2 linked regions of the Gemmatimonas phototrophica genome follow. The protein of the gene in region 1 interacts with the protein of each later gene in a pairwise test. Links are inferred from orthologs where the notes say so. Each region holds a gene or a part of one and is shown in the gene's direction. Other genes may lie near its edges.

Region 1 (7,299 bases):
CTGGATATCGACTGGCAGGAAATGGCCGGTGAGCGTTTTGTCGTACGGCTCGCGTTGGAGGGCAATGACCGGCGCGGGCTATACGCTGATGTCGCAGCGGCCGTCAGTGCGACCGGTACGGACATCAAGAGCCTCGAGCTCAAGACAACCGATGGCAAAGTGTCAGGCTCAGCCATGGTGGAAGTGGAGAACCTGGCGCATCTCGAACGGATCATGAAGGCGGCTCGGCGCGTGAAGGGCATCGCGGTCGTGAGCCGGCGCGAGAAGATCACCGCCGAGGACTAGCAGTTCGAACGCCCGATGCCGGGCGCAGCGGTTGCGGCCTGTTGCCGGAAAGGGATACCGAAGAAATGCCGATGAGCGCTATATTCCGGCAATGAGCTCATTGTATCGCCTGCATTCGCCATTTTCGCCCGCCGGCGATCAGCCGCGCGCCATTGCGGAACTCAAATCCGGGCTGCATCGCGGCGATCGGATCCAGACGTTGCTCGGCGTCACGGGCTCCGGCAAGACCATGACGATTGCCAACGTCATTGAGGAATGGGGGCGGCCCACGCTCGTGCTGTCGCACAACAAGACGTTGGCGGCGCAGTTGTACGGGGAACTGAAATCGTTCTTTCCGAACAATGCGGTCGAGTACTTCATCTCGTACTACGACTACTATCAGCCCGAAGCCTACGTCCCCTCAAGCGATACATACATCGAGAAGGACGCCAGCATCAACGAAGACATTGATCGGCTGCGCTTGCGGGCAACGTCGTCGCTGATGGAACGAGAAGATGTGGTGATCGTGTCCACGGTATCGGCCATCTATGGCCTGGGTGATCCGGTATCCTATCGCGAGCGCATGGTGTCGTTGGCGCGCGGGCAACAGATCCCGCGCGACGATATTCTGCGCGCTCTGGTCGGCATTCAATATCTGCGTAATGATGTCGCCTTCGATCGCGGCACGTTTCGCGTGCGTGGCGATACCGTGGAGATCTATCCGGCCTACGAGGAACAGGCGGTACGGCTGGAGCTGTGGGGCGACGAAATCGAGCGCATTTCCAAGATCGATCCGGTCACTGGAGATACAATAGCCACGCTGGAGCGCATGGCGATCTATCCGGCGAAGCACTTCATTACCAATCGTCCCACGATTGAGCGGGCGTCAAAGGCCATTCGCGACGAATTGGCGGAGCGCCTGGCCGAGCTGCGGATGGCTGGGAAGTTGCTCGAGGCACAGCGACTGGAGCAGCGCACCAATTTCGATCTGGAGATGTTGGCGGAAATCGGGACCTGTGCTGGCATCGAAAATTATTCGCGGCACATCAGCGGGCGACAGTCGGGCGAACGTCCGGCGTGTTTGCTGGATTATTTCCCGGATGATTTTCTGGTCGTGGTGGACGAATCGCACGTCACGCTGCCGCAGGTGCGTGCGATGTACAATGGCGACCGGGCGCGCAAGCTCACGCTGGTTGACTACGGGTTCCGTTTGCCGAGTGCCTTGGACAATCGACCGCTGGTGTTCGATGAGTTCATGCAACTCGTGCCGCGGCTCATCAATGTGTCCGCCACCCCGGGGGAGCTGGAGTTGCAGCTGTCTGAGGGGGTCGTGGTAGAACAGGTCATCCGTCCTACGGGACTTCTCGATCCGGTGCTCGAGGTCCGACCGGTGAAGGGGCAGGTGGATGATCTGCTGCACGAGATTCACGTGCGCGAGCGGAAGGGTGAACGGGTGCTGGTCACCACGCTGACCAAGCGCATGTCGGAGGATCTCACGGACTACCTGCAGCAGATGGGCGTTCGGGTGCGCTACATGCATTCGGACATCGATGCCATTGAGCGCATGGAGATCGTCCGTGGTCTTCGCCTCGGCGAGTTCGATGTGTTGGTGGGGATCAATCTGTTGCGCGAAGGACTCGATATGCCGGAGGTCTCCCTGGTAGCCATCCTTGATGCCGATCAGGAAGGATTTTTGCGCAGTGATCGCTCGCTCATCCAGACCATTGGGCGCGCGGCGCGCAATTTGCACGGCAGAGCGATTCTCTATGCCGATCGCATTACCGGCTCCATGCAGCGCGCCATGGATGAAACCGATCGTCGGCGTACCATTCAGCATGAGCACAACGTGGCGCACGGCATTGTGCCGACCGGGGTCAGCAAGAGCGTGGACGAAGTGCGATTCATTACGCGCGTGGCCGATGCTCGTGTGGAACGTGAAGGGGAGGCGCCGGCGCCCAAGCGCTTGAAGAGCGAGAGCACCGCGCGTTCCCGCCCCGAACTGGAGCAGTTGGTTGGGGAGTTGGAAGTGGCCATGCGGGAGGCCGCGACGGCATTGGACTTTGAGGCGGCGGCACGATTGCGCGATCAGCTGTTTGAGGTGCGCACCGCGCTGGGGGAGAAGCCGGCGCAAGCGCGTGGCAATACGGCGGCGCCCAAGCGACCGCCAGGCAGTGCGCCCATGCGTCGGGCGGGAGGAAAGCGTGGGCGCTGAGCCGTTGAGTCACGCCCTCGAACATCTGCTGGCCCGTGGGGCGCCGCGCTCTCCCGATCGTGATTCACTTGAAGCGTGGGGGAAGGCGGTTGGGGCGGCGTTGCCGCGCCCCGCGATCATCGCACTCGAGGGAGATCTCGGGGTCGGCAAAACGACGTTGGCGAAGGCGTTGTGCGCTGGTATTGGCGTCCCGAATCTGGCGGCCGTCACCAGCCCAACCTTCTCGCTGGTGCAGCAATATGAGGCGCCGAGAGGGCCGGTCGTTCACGTTGACCTGTATCGTCTCAAGAGCGACGCCGAACTGGATGCGCTTGGCTGGGACGAGCTGATGGCATCCGCGGCCGTGCTGTTGGTGGAGTGGCCGGAGCGAGCGCTTCACACCCTGCCGCACGACGTCATCACCATCACGTTGTCACATGACGCCACCGACCCCATGCGGCGCGTGCTGCGCGTGGTGTCACCCACCCGGCGCTAATCGTCATCGCGCGAGCCGGACCACAGGTGGGTAGTCTGGGGCCGCCTGTTCGTCCCGTTGGTTTGGTAACCTGAGCGTCCGATACTCGTTACTTGAGAGACCCGCGCCACGCGGGACGGGCCTTAGATGACCGGTGATCGTGCCACGACTGACTCCGAAACCTTCTGCGGCGATTGGTGCCGGCCGCGTCGGCACGGTGCGATTGGCCGACGTCATTGCTGCGTTGACGTACGCCCTGGACCTCACTGAAGGGCAGCGACCGGGGCACACGCTGCGCAGCACGTTGCTGGCGATGCGCCTTGGGGAGGCCGCGGGATTAGGGCGCGCCGAGCTGGAGGCGTTGTACTATGCGGCACTCCTGAAGGACTCCGGCTGTTCCAGCAATGCCGCGCGCATGTCGGCCTTGTTTGGCAGTCCCGATCAGGAGCTCAAGCGAAACATGCGTCTGGTGGACTGGCACGATCGCTGGACGCTGGCCATGCGAACGGCGAGGAGCTGCGGGGTAGGGCTCAACCCGGTGCATCGCATTCGCCACTTCCTCATGGTCGCGCAAACACCAACGCTGACCCGGGACATCATTCAGACGCGGTGTGAGCGTGGCGCGCAGATCGCGCAGGTGCTCGGGTTCCCGGCGGCGACCTCGGAAGCCATTCTGTATGTGGATGAACACTGGTGTGGGTTGGGGCATCCTTTCGGCATCGCCGGAGAAGAGATCCCGCTCATGTCCCGCATCATTCTGCTGGCGCAAACCGTGGAAGCATTCTGGAGCGAACAGGGAACGAAGGCCGCCATGGAGATGGCGCGGAAGCGTCGCGGGACGTGGTTTGATCCAACGATGGTGGATCATCTGCTGGCATTCCGTCGCGACGCGGCGTGGTGGTCGCAGCTGGCCGACAGTGAACGACTGGGGGAATCGGTCGTGGCGCTGGAGCCGGGTAGTGCGCCCCTGGTGGCTACCGACGAGCGACTGGACCGCATCGCGTTTGCGTTTGCGGCCGTGATCGACGCCAAGACACCGTTCACGGCGCGGCATTCCACAAACGTGGCACGCTACGCGGTCGGAATTGCTGGTGCGCTTGGCGTGGATGGTGCAGGCTCGCGCGATATGTTGCGTGCGGGACTGTTGCACGACATTGGCAAGCTCGGGGTGTCCAACCGCATCCTCGACAAGCCAGACAAGCTGACCGACGACGAGTTCGCAGAGATTCGCAAACACCCCGCGTGGACGCTGGAGATTCTTGACCACGTGTCGGCATTCCGCCATTTCGCCCCTGATGCGGCACGCCACCACGAGCGATTGGATGGTCGCGGATATCCGTGGCGCGTGGGCGGAGAACAGCTGTCGTTCACGGCCCGCGTCCTTGCAGTGGCCGACGTCTATGAGGCCCTGACGGCCAATCGCCCGTATCGTGATGGCCTGCCCGTTGCCACGGTCGTCGATATCATGGCTCGCGATCGCGGGACCGCGTTTGATCCCCAGGTGTTCGAGGCGGCGGTAGGTCTGGCGGAGACCGGGATTTTTGCCTCCTTGGCGACGGTGACCGAGGATGGATTCGAGCAGCTCCAGGAAGTGATCCCCGTTCAGTCGATAGACTCACGATCCCACCGGGTCGCTTGACGCCGGGGGGTTCGTCGCGGGAGGATGGGGAGGTAGAATCCCTGTGTGCCTTCTCTCTCCTTTACCGCGCCACTGCTCGCCATTGAGGCATCGACCGCCGTCGGGTCGGTTGCACTCTGGCTTGATGGCGGGCTTGCCGGTGTAGAAGTGGTGCCCATGGGCGTTGGCCGTGAGGACCGCCTGTTCCCGGCCATGCAGCATCTGCTGGCGTCCAACGGGCTGAGCCCTCGAGTACTTCAGGGGGTCGTGTGTGGGGAAGGCCCAGGTAGCTTCACGTCGCTGCGCATTGCGGCGTCATTGGCCAAGGGGCTGGCCCATGGAACGGGCTGTGCCTTGTACGCGGTGCCATCGCTCCTCGTGGCAGCAGCCACCGCATCGCCCTCGTTGGCGCCTGGGCGCTATCTGGTGCACGCCGACGCGCTGCGTGGCGAGCGCTATGTGCTCCCCGTCGAGCGGTCCGCGGAAGGCTCGGTATCCCCGTCAGGTCCTTTGGCGCGCATCCCGGCATCACAACTGGAAGCGGCCGGTACGGCGGCTGGGCGGGTGGCGGTGTGTGCCTCTCCCTTTGGGGACGAGCCCTGTATCGTGGAACCGTCCGTTGGGGATCTGGCCGGAGCGCAGGGCCGCTGGCGCGACGAAGCCGTGTCACTCGAGGGATGGGAGCCCATATATGGGCGGCTGGCTGAGGCGCAGGTGAAGTGGGAGGAGTCGCACGGGAAGCCGTTGCCAGACTCGCCAGTCGTGTCGTCGTAACGACCGCGTCCGTGCCATTGGGGCGAGACGGGGCGTCACCGGGGCTGGCCACGGACGGCCTGACGCTTCGGAACATGGCGTCGGCTGATGTGGAAGCGGTGGCTGCCATCGAGGCGGCTTCCTTCAGCGACGCGTGGCCTCCGTCCGCCTTTACCGACCTGTTGCAGCGCGACTACGCGCGCCTGAGGGTTATTGCCGATCCTCACGGGGAGCTGTTGGGCTACTGCATTCTCCTTCGGGCTGCCGATCAGGGAGAAATTGCCAATATCTGTACGGCCCCCGCGGCGCGTGGGCAGGGAATGGGCGGTCGCTTGCTGGATGACGCTCTCACGTGGGCTGATGCGGGAGGGGTGGTCGAGGTGTTTCTCGAGGTGCGTATCTCGAATACGGCCGCCCGCGCCCTGTATACTGCGAGAGGATTCTCAATGGTTGGCCGCCGCCGTGGCTATTATCAGCATCCGACCGAGGATGCCTTGGTGCTCCGCCGCACGCTTCCCGGAGCGACGGAAAGCTCTGCGTAATTACGGGACAATGGGCGAGTTTCCGGTCACGCATTGTCAGACCGGTTCCTGTATTATCCGGTCGTTCGATACCACATCAGCAGTTCATTCGATTTTCGAGGAGGCATCGTGAGCCGCAGCTTGAACAAGGCCATTCTGATTGGCAACGTCGGGAGTGATCCCGAAATCCGCACCGTAGGAACCGGTGGCCGCGTGGCGACGTTCTCGCTGGCCACGGGCCGGCAGTGGACGGACCAGACGGGCAACAAGCAGGAAAAGACCGAGTGGCACCGCTGCGTGGTGTGGAACAGTGCGCGCGGCAGCGGCCTGGCCGACGTGGTGGAGAAGTACGTCAAGAAGGGCGAAAAGATCTACGTGGAAGGGGAGATCGAATATCGTCAGTGGCAGGACAAAGAGGGGCAGACGCGCTACACCACCGAAATCAAGGTTAAGGAGTTGATGCTCCTGGGCGGGGGCGGTGGGCGTTCCGGCGGCATGGGCGACGACATGGACTCTGCGCCTCGTCGGGCTCCGGCACCGTCGGCGCCCCGCAAGGCGGCCGCTCCAGCGGCAGGCGGCGATGATTTCAATGACTTCCCCGGTGCGCTCGCCGACGAAGACGACGATTTGCCGTTCTGATCTGCAGAAGCAGGTCCCATAACGCCCGGGGATCCGGCGTTATGGAAGTGCCACCAATGAAATGATCCAGGCCAGCGGCGGTGGGATTGGCTCGTTACCCCGTGACGCCGAAGGCGTCTGCGATATGGGGACTTGCATGCGGTGTTGTGCGGGTACCCGCGTCCTGAAATACCGGACGCACAAGACCATCCCTTTGTCGAGGTTTGCCGATGCGCGCTGCCAACCGGGCGCACGCCTCCACCGCCAATCCGCACGGTCAGGCGACCGCCATGCTGGGCCGCCTGGTTGTTGCCGTTCTTGCTACCCTCGCCCTGTTGCTGGTGTGGCGTCCCACGCTGCTCCATGCGCAGGACGCGAAGCCCGCCGCGCAGGAGGCGGCTGCCAAGTCGCACGTGGTGAAGGCCGGCGAGACGCTCTGGAGCCTCGCCGCCCGTTACTACGGTGACGGACACCAGTGGCAGTCCCTGGCACGACGCAACGGTATCCCCATCACGGATGAGCCGCCCCTACGGGTTGGCATGCGGCTTACCGTACCAGCCCGCCCCACCGTTCGTGGAGCGAAGGCTGCCGAGGTCGCTGCCGCCCCAGCGGACAGTACTGTCCCCAAGGCGGCGCTGACAAAGGCTGGGGAAGGCACCCTGCCCAAGCCTGATGAGATCTCCTCCCGGGCACCGGCCGGTTCCTTGGCCGGCCAGACGGCGGGCAAAGGCAACGCAGGCGCGGGGGCGAAGGCCCGTGTGACCGCGCCCGTAACGCCCGCAGCACCGACGGCACCAGCCGCCTCCGAGACCGAAAAGGCAAACTTGACGCCGACGGTTGGGACCATGATGGGCGAACG
Region 2 (5,888 bases), 1.2 Mb from region 1 along the record:
CGAGTGGTACGCCACGGCAGGTCCCGCGAATGCTGCTTGTACCAGCGGTGCAGCCGACGACGGAACGCCGCGGCCTCTTCGGCCGGGAGCGGGATGTGGATGGGCGCAGGTTTTGAGCGGGCCATGGCCGCGAAACGTAGCGGGTTGGCCGAAGTGGGCCAAACCCTGTCACGCCGGGAGCCGTCAGGCCCGCTCGAGCTGTTCCAGTCGCTGGCGCGCGAGCATCAATGGCACCGCCGTACCGGCGACGCAGACGACCACTGCCACCGTGAAGGGCAGCACCATATCCAGCGGGTCCCGCACGCGCCCAAAGTGCTCCGCCACAATCCAACGCGCGGCCGGACGTCCGGCGAGATAGGCGACCGCGCCAATCAATCCGATGGCCGACATCATGAACATGAGGCCTCCGAACGATGTGGGAATCTGCGCGGCATTTTCGCTGTCGAACTGCGGATAGAATGTGCCGTAGCCCAGGGCCAGCCCAGTGAGCGGGAACACGAGGGCGGCGATGGAGACCAGGGAGACGAGATGCACAAAAGGCTGCACCTTGAGCATCACGTTGGTCGCGCCCACGAGCACCAACGCAAGGAGCAACAAGGGAATGGCCCCCACCCAGAATTTTGCCCAGAGCAACTCGCGCACGGGCAGGGGACTGGAGCGCAACAGCCAGAGTGCACGTCCCTCCAGACTCACACTGGGGAAGACAAACCGGGCCGCAATTGACGCCAGCACGAAGCCCGCCAACGCCAGGTTGAGAAAGGGAATAAGGTTCCGCAGCAACACCGTAACGCCATCACCGGTGAGCGGCAGATAGCGCACATTGGCGACGTACACTACGAGCAGCACGGCCAACAGCACCAGTTGCGACCATTGCGTGCTGTCACGCGCAAACACACGCAGTTCCTTGAGGACCAGTTCGCGCCGCAGGGGACCGAGGACCGCGAGTGCGCGATCCAACCATGGACGCTGCGCGCCGGCTGTCCCTCGCTTGGTGGCCCCTTCCTGCGCCATGCTGTACGCTCGGCGCCAGCCACGGGCGTACAGCACGTGGCCCATCGCAATCAGGGCGCCGGCCACGGCCCAGAGGCGCAGCAGCGGTTGCCAGGCGGCCTTGCCACTCAGGTACTTCACGACCGCTTCGCTGACCCATTCACTGGGCAGCCACGGCGACGACGGCGTATCCAGCGCCGCGACGAATTGCATGAAGTTCGCGAAGCCCTCAGGACGCGCCAGCTGTTCCGGACGGGCTGCCCGAAACAGCAGCACGAGGCCGGCAATGGCCATCGCGGCAATCACGCTCAACAGGTCGCGGGTACGACGGGCCGGGAAGATGTTCACCAGCAGCAGCGTGACCCCGGAACCGAGCGCCGCGGGTATGAGCAAAAAGGGGATAAACACGGCGAGCGCGAACAGTGCGAAGTCCACACCGCCCTGATATGCCACACCGTACGCCCCCACCAGCGGGACGAGGAGCAGCGCCACCATCCAGCTGGAGTGCATGGCCGTCTCAGCGAGTCGGGCGCGATACAACGCCCCACTGCCCACGGGGGCCGCGGCCAGCTGGTCCAGGTCGCGGGCCAGGAAAAAATTGGAAAGGGCCGCGATGGTGTTCGACAGCAACAGAATGGAACCGAACGACAGCAGAATCATGGCCAGCAGCTTGGACGCCAGCAGCGCGCCAATGTCTTCGGCGCCACGGAAATAGCGCAGCAAGCGAAGCGCCAGCCCAAAGGCCACGCTCCAGAATCCCAACGCCACCAGACTCACCACGACGATCCGGCGCAGGTCGCCCTGTTTGTGCCGCCGGGTGCGGTTGCGTGCCATTTGCCACTTGGGACGCAGCAGTGACCAGGCGCCGGTCTCCGGCGCCTCCACCGTGCCATGTCCAAGTCCGCTGTTCGACGCCATTTCAGGCATCGAGGACCTCGATCAGCTCGCGGGCCACCCGGTCGCCCGTCAGGCGCAGGAAGATGTCTTCGAGTGCATCGTCAGCGCCGGTGGAGGCGCGCAGGTCGTCCATCGTGCCGCAGGCCACCAGCTCGCCTTTCTGCATGATGCCAATGCGATCGCACATCCCTTCGGCAATTTCGAGCGTGTGCGTGGACATCATGACGGTATGCCCGCGTCGCGTGTATTCGCGAAACAGATCCTTGAGAATCTTGGAGGATTTGGGGTCCAGTCCCACCATGGGTTCGTCCACGACAATCACCGCCGGCCGATGCACGAAGGCGCTGGCGATGATGAGTTTCTGCCGCATGCCGTGGCTGTAGCTCTCCACCAGCTCGTCTCGCCACGGTTCCAGATCGAAGAGAGCCAGCAACTCATGGCCACGGCGGTCCACGTCCGGACCGGCTTCGCCGTAGAGTCCCGCGCTGAAGCGCAGAAACTCGATCCCCGTGAGCTTTTCGTAAATGAACGGTCGGTCCGGAATGAACCCCAGCGCCCGTTTGGCCCTTAGCGGCTCGGCCACCATATCATGACCGGCGATACGAATGCGCCCAGCCGTGGGCTGCAGAATCCCGGCAATCATGCGCATGGTGGTGGTCTTGCCTGCCCCATTGGGGCCAAGGAAGCCGAACAGCTCGCCGGCCGGCACCACCAGGTCGAGGGAGCGTACGGCCGTGAAATCGCCGAAACGCTTGGAGAGCGAAGTGATCTCGATCATATCCCACGGACGACCGACCCCCTGGGGTTGTTTCCGCCCGCCGCTTTCCGCACCTTCCCAGACTATGCCTGAACCGACGAATCCGTCCGGCGTGCCCTCTTCCGACGCCCTCGTGGTGCGCGGCGCGCGCGAGCACAATCTGCGGAACATCAGCGTCACGATTCCGCGCGACAAACTCACGGTGGTCACCGGTCTGTCCGGATCCGGAAAATCGTCGCTCGCCTTTGATACGATTTATGCTGAAGGGCAGCGGCGCTATGTGGAGTCGCTGTCGGCCTACGCCCGACAGTTCCTCGGGCTCATGGAAAAGCCTGATGTCGATGCCATCGAAGGGCTGTCGCCGGCCATTTCCATTGAGCAGAAATCGGCAGGGCATAACCCGCGATCCACCGTGGGAACCGTCACGGAGATTTACGACTACCTCCGTCTGTTGTACGCGCGCACGGGGACGCCGCATTGTCCCAACTGTGGCCGTGCGGTGCAGCGACAGAGTCCCACGCAGATCGCGGAACAGGTGCTGGCCTGGCCCGAGGGGACCCGGCTCGAAATTCGTGCGCCGCTGGTACAGGAGCGAAAGGGGGAGTTTCGCGAGCTGTTTGAAGGGGCACGCAAGCAGGGCTTCGTGCGCGCGGTGGTCGATGGCGAAATGATCGAGCTGGCGAATCCGCCGAAACTCAATCGTCGCGTCAATCACTCCATCTCCGTGGTGGTCGATCGCCTCGTGGTTCGGCACGAAGACCGTGGGCGCATTACCGATTCCGTGGAGACGGCCTTGCGTCTCGCCGAGGGCTTGGCCGAAGTGGTGCGGTACGATGGGGCCGAGCCCACCACGGAGATGTTCTCCGAACGGTACGGCTGCCCCAACTGCGGCATTTCCATGCCGGAGCTTGAGCCGCGTCACTTTTCCTTCAATTCGCCCTTCGGGGCGTGCGAAATGTGCAGTGGTCTCGGGACCACTCGCAGCGTCAGCGAAGAACTCATCCTTGGCGATCCCAGTATCTCCATTCTTGAGGGCGTCGTGCTGCCGTGGGGTGAGCCCGACGGCTACCTGCGCAAGGTCATCCTCCCCGGGCTCGGCAAGCTGCTCGGTTTTGATTTGAACGCCCCGTGGGGCAAGATCCCGGCAGCGGTGCGTCAGCAGCTGTTGTATGGCATGGGCGACACACCGCCGCGTGCCCGCAAGGCGGTCAAGAAGGCGGTGAAGGGGGCCGCTGCGAAAACGGCCGCCAAGACGGCCGCGAAGGCCCCGGAGACATCGTGGGAAGGCATTGTGACCCACGTGCAGCGCCGCTACGACGAGAGCAGTTCCGACGGCGTGCGCCTGGAACTCGACGCGTACATGGTGGCCGCCCCGTGCCCCGCCTGCGGTGGTCGCCGGTTACGGCCGGAATCGCTCGCGGTCACGCTGCACGGCATGAATATCGGCGATGTGGTGGGGCTGAGCGTGGCCGATTCGCTGGCGTTTTTCGAAACCGTACCGGTGCGCAGTCCAGGACACCCGGGGCTCGATGCCGGCATTGCCGGCCCGATTCTCAAGGAAGTTCGTGAACGGTTGCGCTTTCTGGTCGATGTTGGTCTCGACTACCTCACGCTCAATCGCAGTGCCGAATCGCTCTCGGGTGGCGAAGCGCAGCGCATCAGACTGGCCACGCAAATCGGCTCGCGTCTGGTTGGAGTGTTGTACATCCTCGACGAGCCCAGCATTGGCCTGCATCAGCGCGACAACGGCCGCCTGCTCAATACGCTCAAACAACTGCGGGACCTTGGGAACACGGTCATTGTGGTGGAGCATGACGAAGAAACCATCCGCGACGCGGACTACCTCATCGATCTTGGCCCCGGCGCCGGAAAGCACGGGGGCGACGTCATTGCGGCGGGGTCGGTGGAGGATGTCATGAACACCCCAGCCTCAATTACCGGGGCGTACCTGCGTGGCACCCGCTCCATTGAAGTCCCGGTGCAGCGGCGAACGCCTGACCGGGCCCGAACCCTTACGGTGCACGGGGCGCGTGAGCACAACCTGAAGGACGTGACCGCAGAATTCCCTCTCGGGCTGTTTGTGGCGGTCACCGGTGTCTCCGGATCGGGGAAGTCCACCCTGGTTACCGACATCCTGCAGAAATCGCTCTCCCGGCATTTCTTCCGGGCACGCGTACTGCCGGGACTGCACAGCCGCATTACCGGGCTCGAGCACCTCGACAAGATCATCGACATTGATCAGAGCCCCATTGGCCGCACGCCACGCTCCAATCCTGCCACGTACACGGGCGTGTTCACGCCGGTACGCGAACTGTTTGCCGAGCTGCCGGAATCCAAGATTCGTGGCTACGGGCCCGGGCGGTTCTCATTCAACGTGAAAGGCGGTCGTTGTGAGGCCTGCCAGGGCGATGGTCTGGTCAAGATCGAGATGCATTTCCTTCCTGATGTGTTTGTGCCCTGCGATGTGTGCAAGGGGAAGCGCTTCAACCGGGAAACGCTCGAAGTCCGCTTTCGCGGCTTGAGCATTGCCGACGTGCTTGATCTCACGGTGGAAGATGCGTGCGGGGCCTTCGAGAACCAGCCGCGCATTGTGCAGAAGCTTGAAACCCTGCGTGATGTCGGCCTGGGGTACATCCACCTGGGGCAGAGTGCCACCACGCTCTCCGGTGGTGAAGCGCAACGCGTCAAGCTGGCGACGGAACTCGCCAAGCGCGATACCGGGCGCACACTTTACATCCTCGACGAGCCAACCACCGGGCTGCACTTCGAAGACGTCCGAGTGTTGCTGGGGGTACTGCACAAGCTGGTGGATCGCGGAAACACGGTACTGGTCATTGAACACAACCTCGATGTGATCAAGACCGCCGACTGGATTGTGGATCTCGGCCCCGAAGGGGGCACGCGCGGCGGCACCATTGTGGCGCAGGGCACACCGGAAGAGGTCGCCCGGGTGACGGAGAGCCATACCGGTCGCTATCTCGCGCCCATGCTCACCATATAGCGTCACCCACTTGCCGTGGGCACTCGTCCGTGTGCGCGGCACGTGGATTGCACTTAGGGAGAAACGCGCGACTCGCGCCTGCGTCATCACGTTTCTCCATCGGAGCTGCAATGAAACTCGTTGCTCGTCTGTCCACCGCCGTCGTGCTCGCTGGCTTGATCAGCGCCGCACCGGCATCAGCCCAGAACATCGCGTACTCAGGCAGTACGCTCGGGTGTTTCTATACGACGGGCATGTCATGCA

The links. Proteins that work in one complex are often made in the same cells at the same time.
Region 2: the proteins of uvrB (region 1) and uvrA interact in binary tests that used the Escherichia coli proteins (3 or more experiments, as listed by UniProt). The link is inferred for Gemmatimonas phototrophica from one-to-one orthologs.

The regions. Positions count from the first base shown.
Region 1 is NZ_CP011454.1:2,407,297-2,414,595, reverse strand. The notes cover bases 1-2,926. They hold uvrB (excinuclease ABC subunit UvrB), read left to right. Parts: upstream 1-376; coding sequence 377-2,476; downstream 2,477-2,926. Other genes in these bases: tsaE (tRNA (adenosine(37)-N6)-threonylcarbamoyltransferase complex ATPase subunit type 1 TsaE), read left to right, coding at 2,481-2,926; GEMMAAP_RS10260 (RelA/SpoT family protein), read left to right, coding at 1-285. Also shown: more of tsaE, read left to right, coding at 2,927-2,951; GEMMAAP_RS10245 (HD-GYP domain-containing protein), read left to right, coding at 3,091-4,569; tRNA (adenosine(37)-N6)-threonylcarbamoyltransferase complex dimerization subunit type 1 TsaB, read left to right, coding at 4,615-5,322; rimI (ribosomal protein S18-alanine N-acetyltransferase), read left to right, coding at 5,334-5,843; GEMMAAP_RS10230 (single-stranded DNA-binding protein), read left to right, coding at 5,952-6,461; GEMMAAP_RS10225 (LysM peptidoglycan-binding domain-containing protein), read left to right, coding at 6,671-7,299. UniProt on the Escherichia coli protein: The UvrABC repair system catalyzes the recognition and processing of DNA lesions. A damage recognition complex composed of 2 UvrA and 2 UvrB subunits scans DNA for abnormalities.
Region 2 is NZ_CP011454.1:1,198,568-1,204,455, forward strand. The notes cover bases 2,406-5,845. They hold uvrA (excinuclease ABC subunit UvrA), read left to right. Parts: upstream 2,406-2,729; coding sequence 2,730-5,645; downstream 5,646-5,845. Other genes in these bases: GEMMAAP_RS04955 (ABC transporter ATP-binding protein), read right to left, coding at 2,406-2,665; GEMMAAP_RS04965 (PEP-CTERM sorting domain-containing protein), read left to right, coding at 5,756-5,845. In the rest of the region: GEMMAAP_RS04945 (A/G-specific adenine glycosylase), read right to left, coding at 1-125; GEMMAAP_RS04950 (putative ABC transporter permease subunit), read right to left, coding at 184-1,917; more of GEMMAAP_RS04955, read right to left, coding at 1,910-2,405; more of GEMMAAP_RS04965, read left to right, coding at 5,846-5,888. UniProt on the Escherichia coli protein: The UvrABC repair system catalyzes the recognition and processing of DNA lesions. UvrA is an ATPase and a DNA-binding protein. A damage recognition complex composed of 2 UvrA and 2 UvrB subunits scans DNA for abnormalities.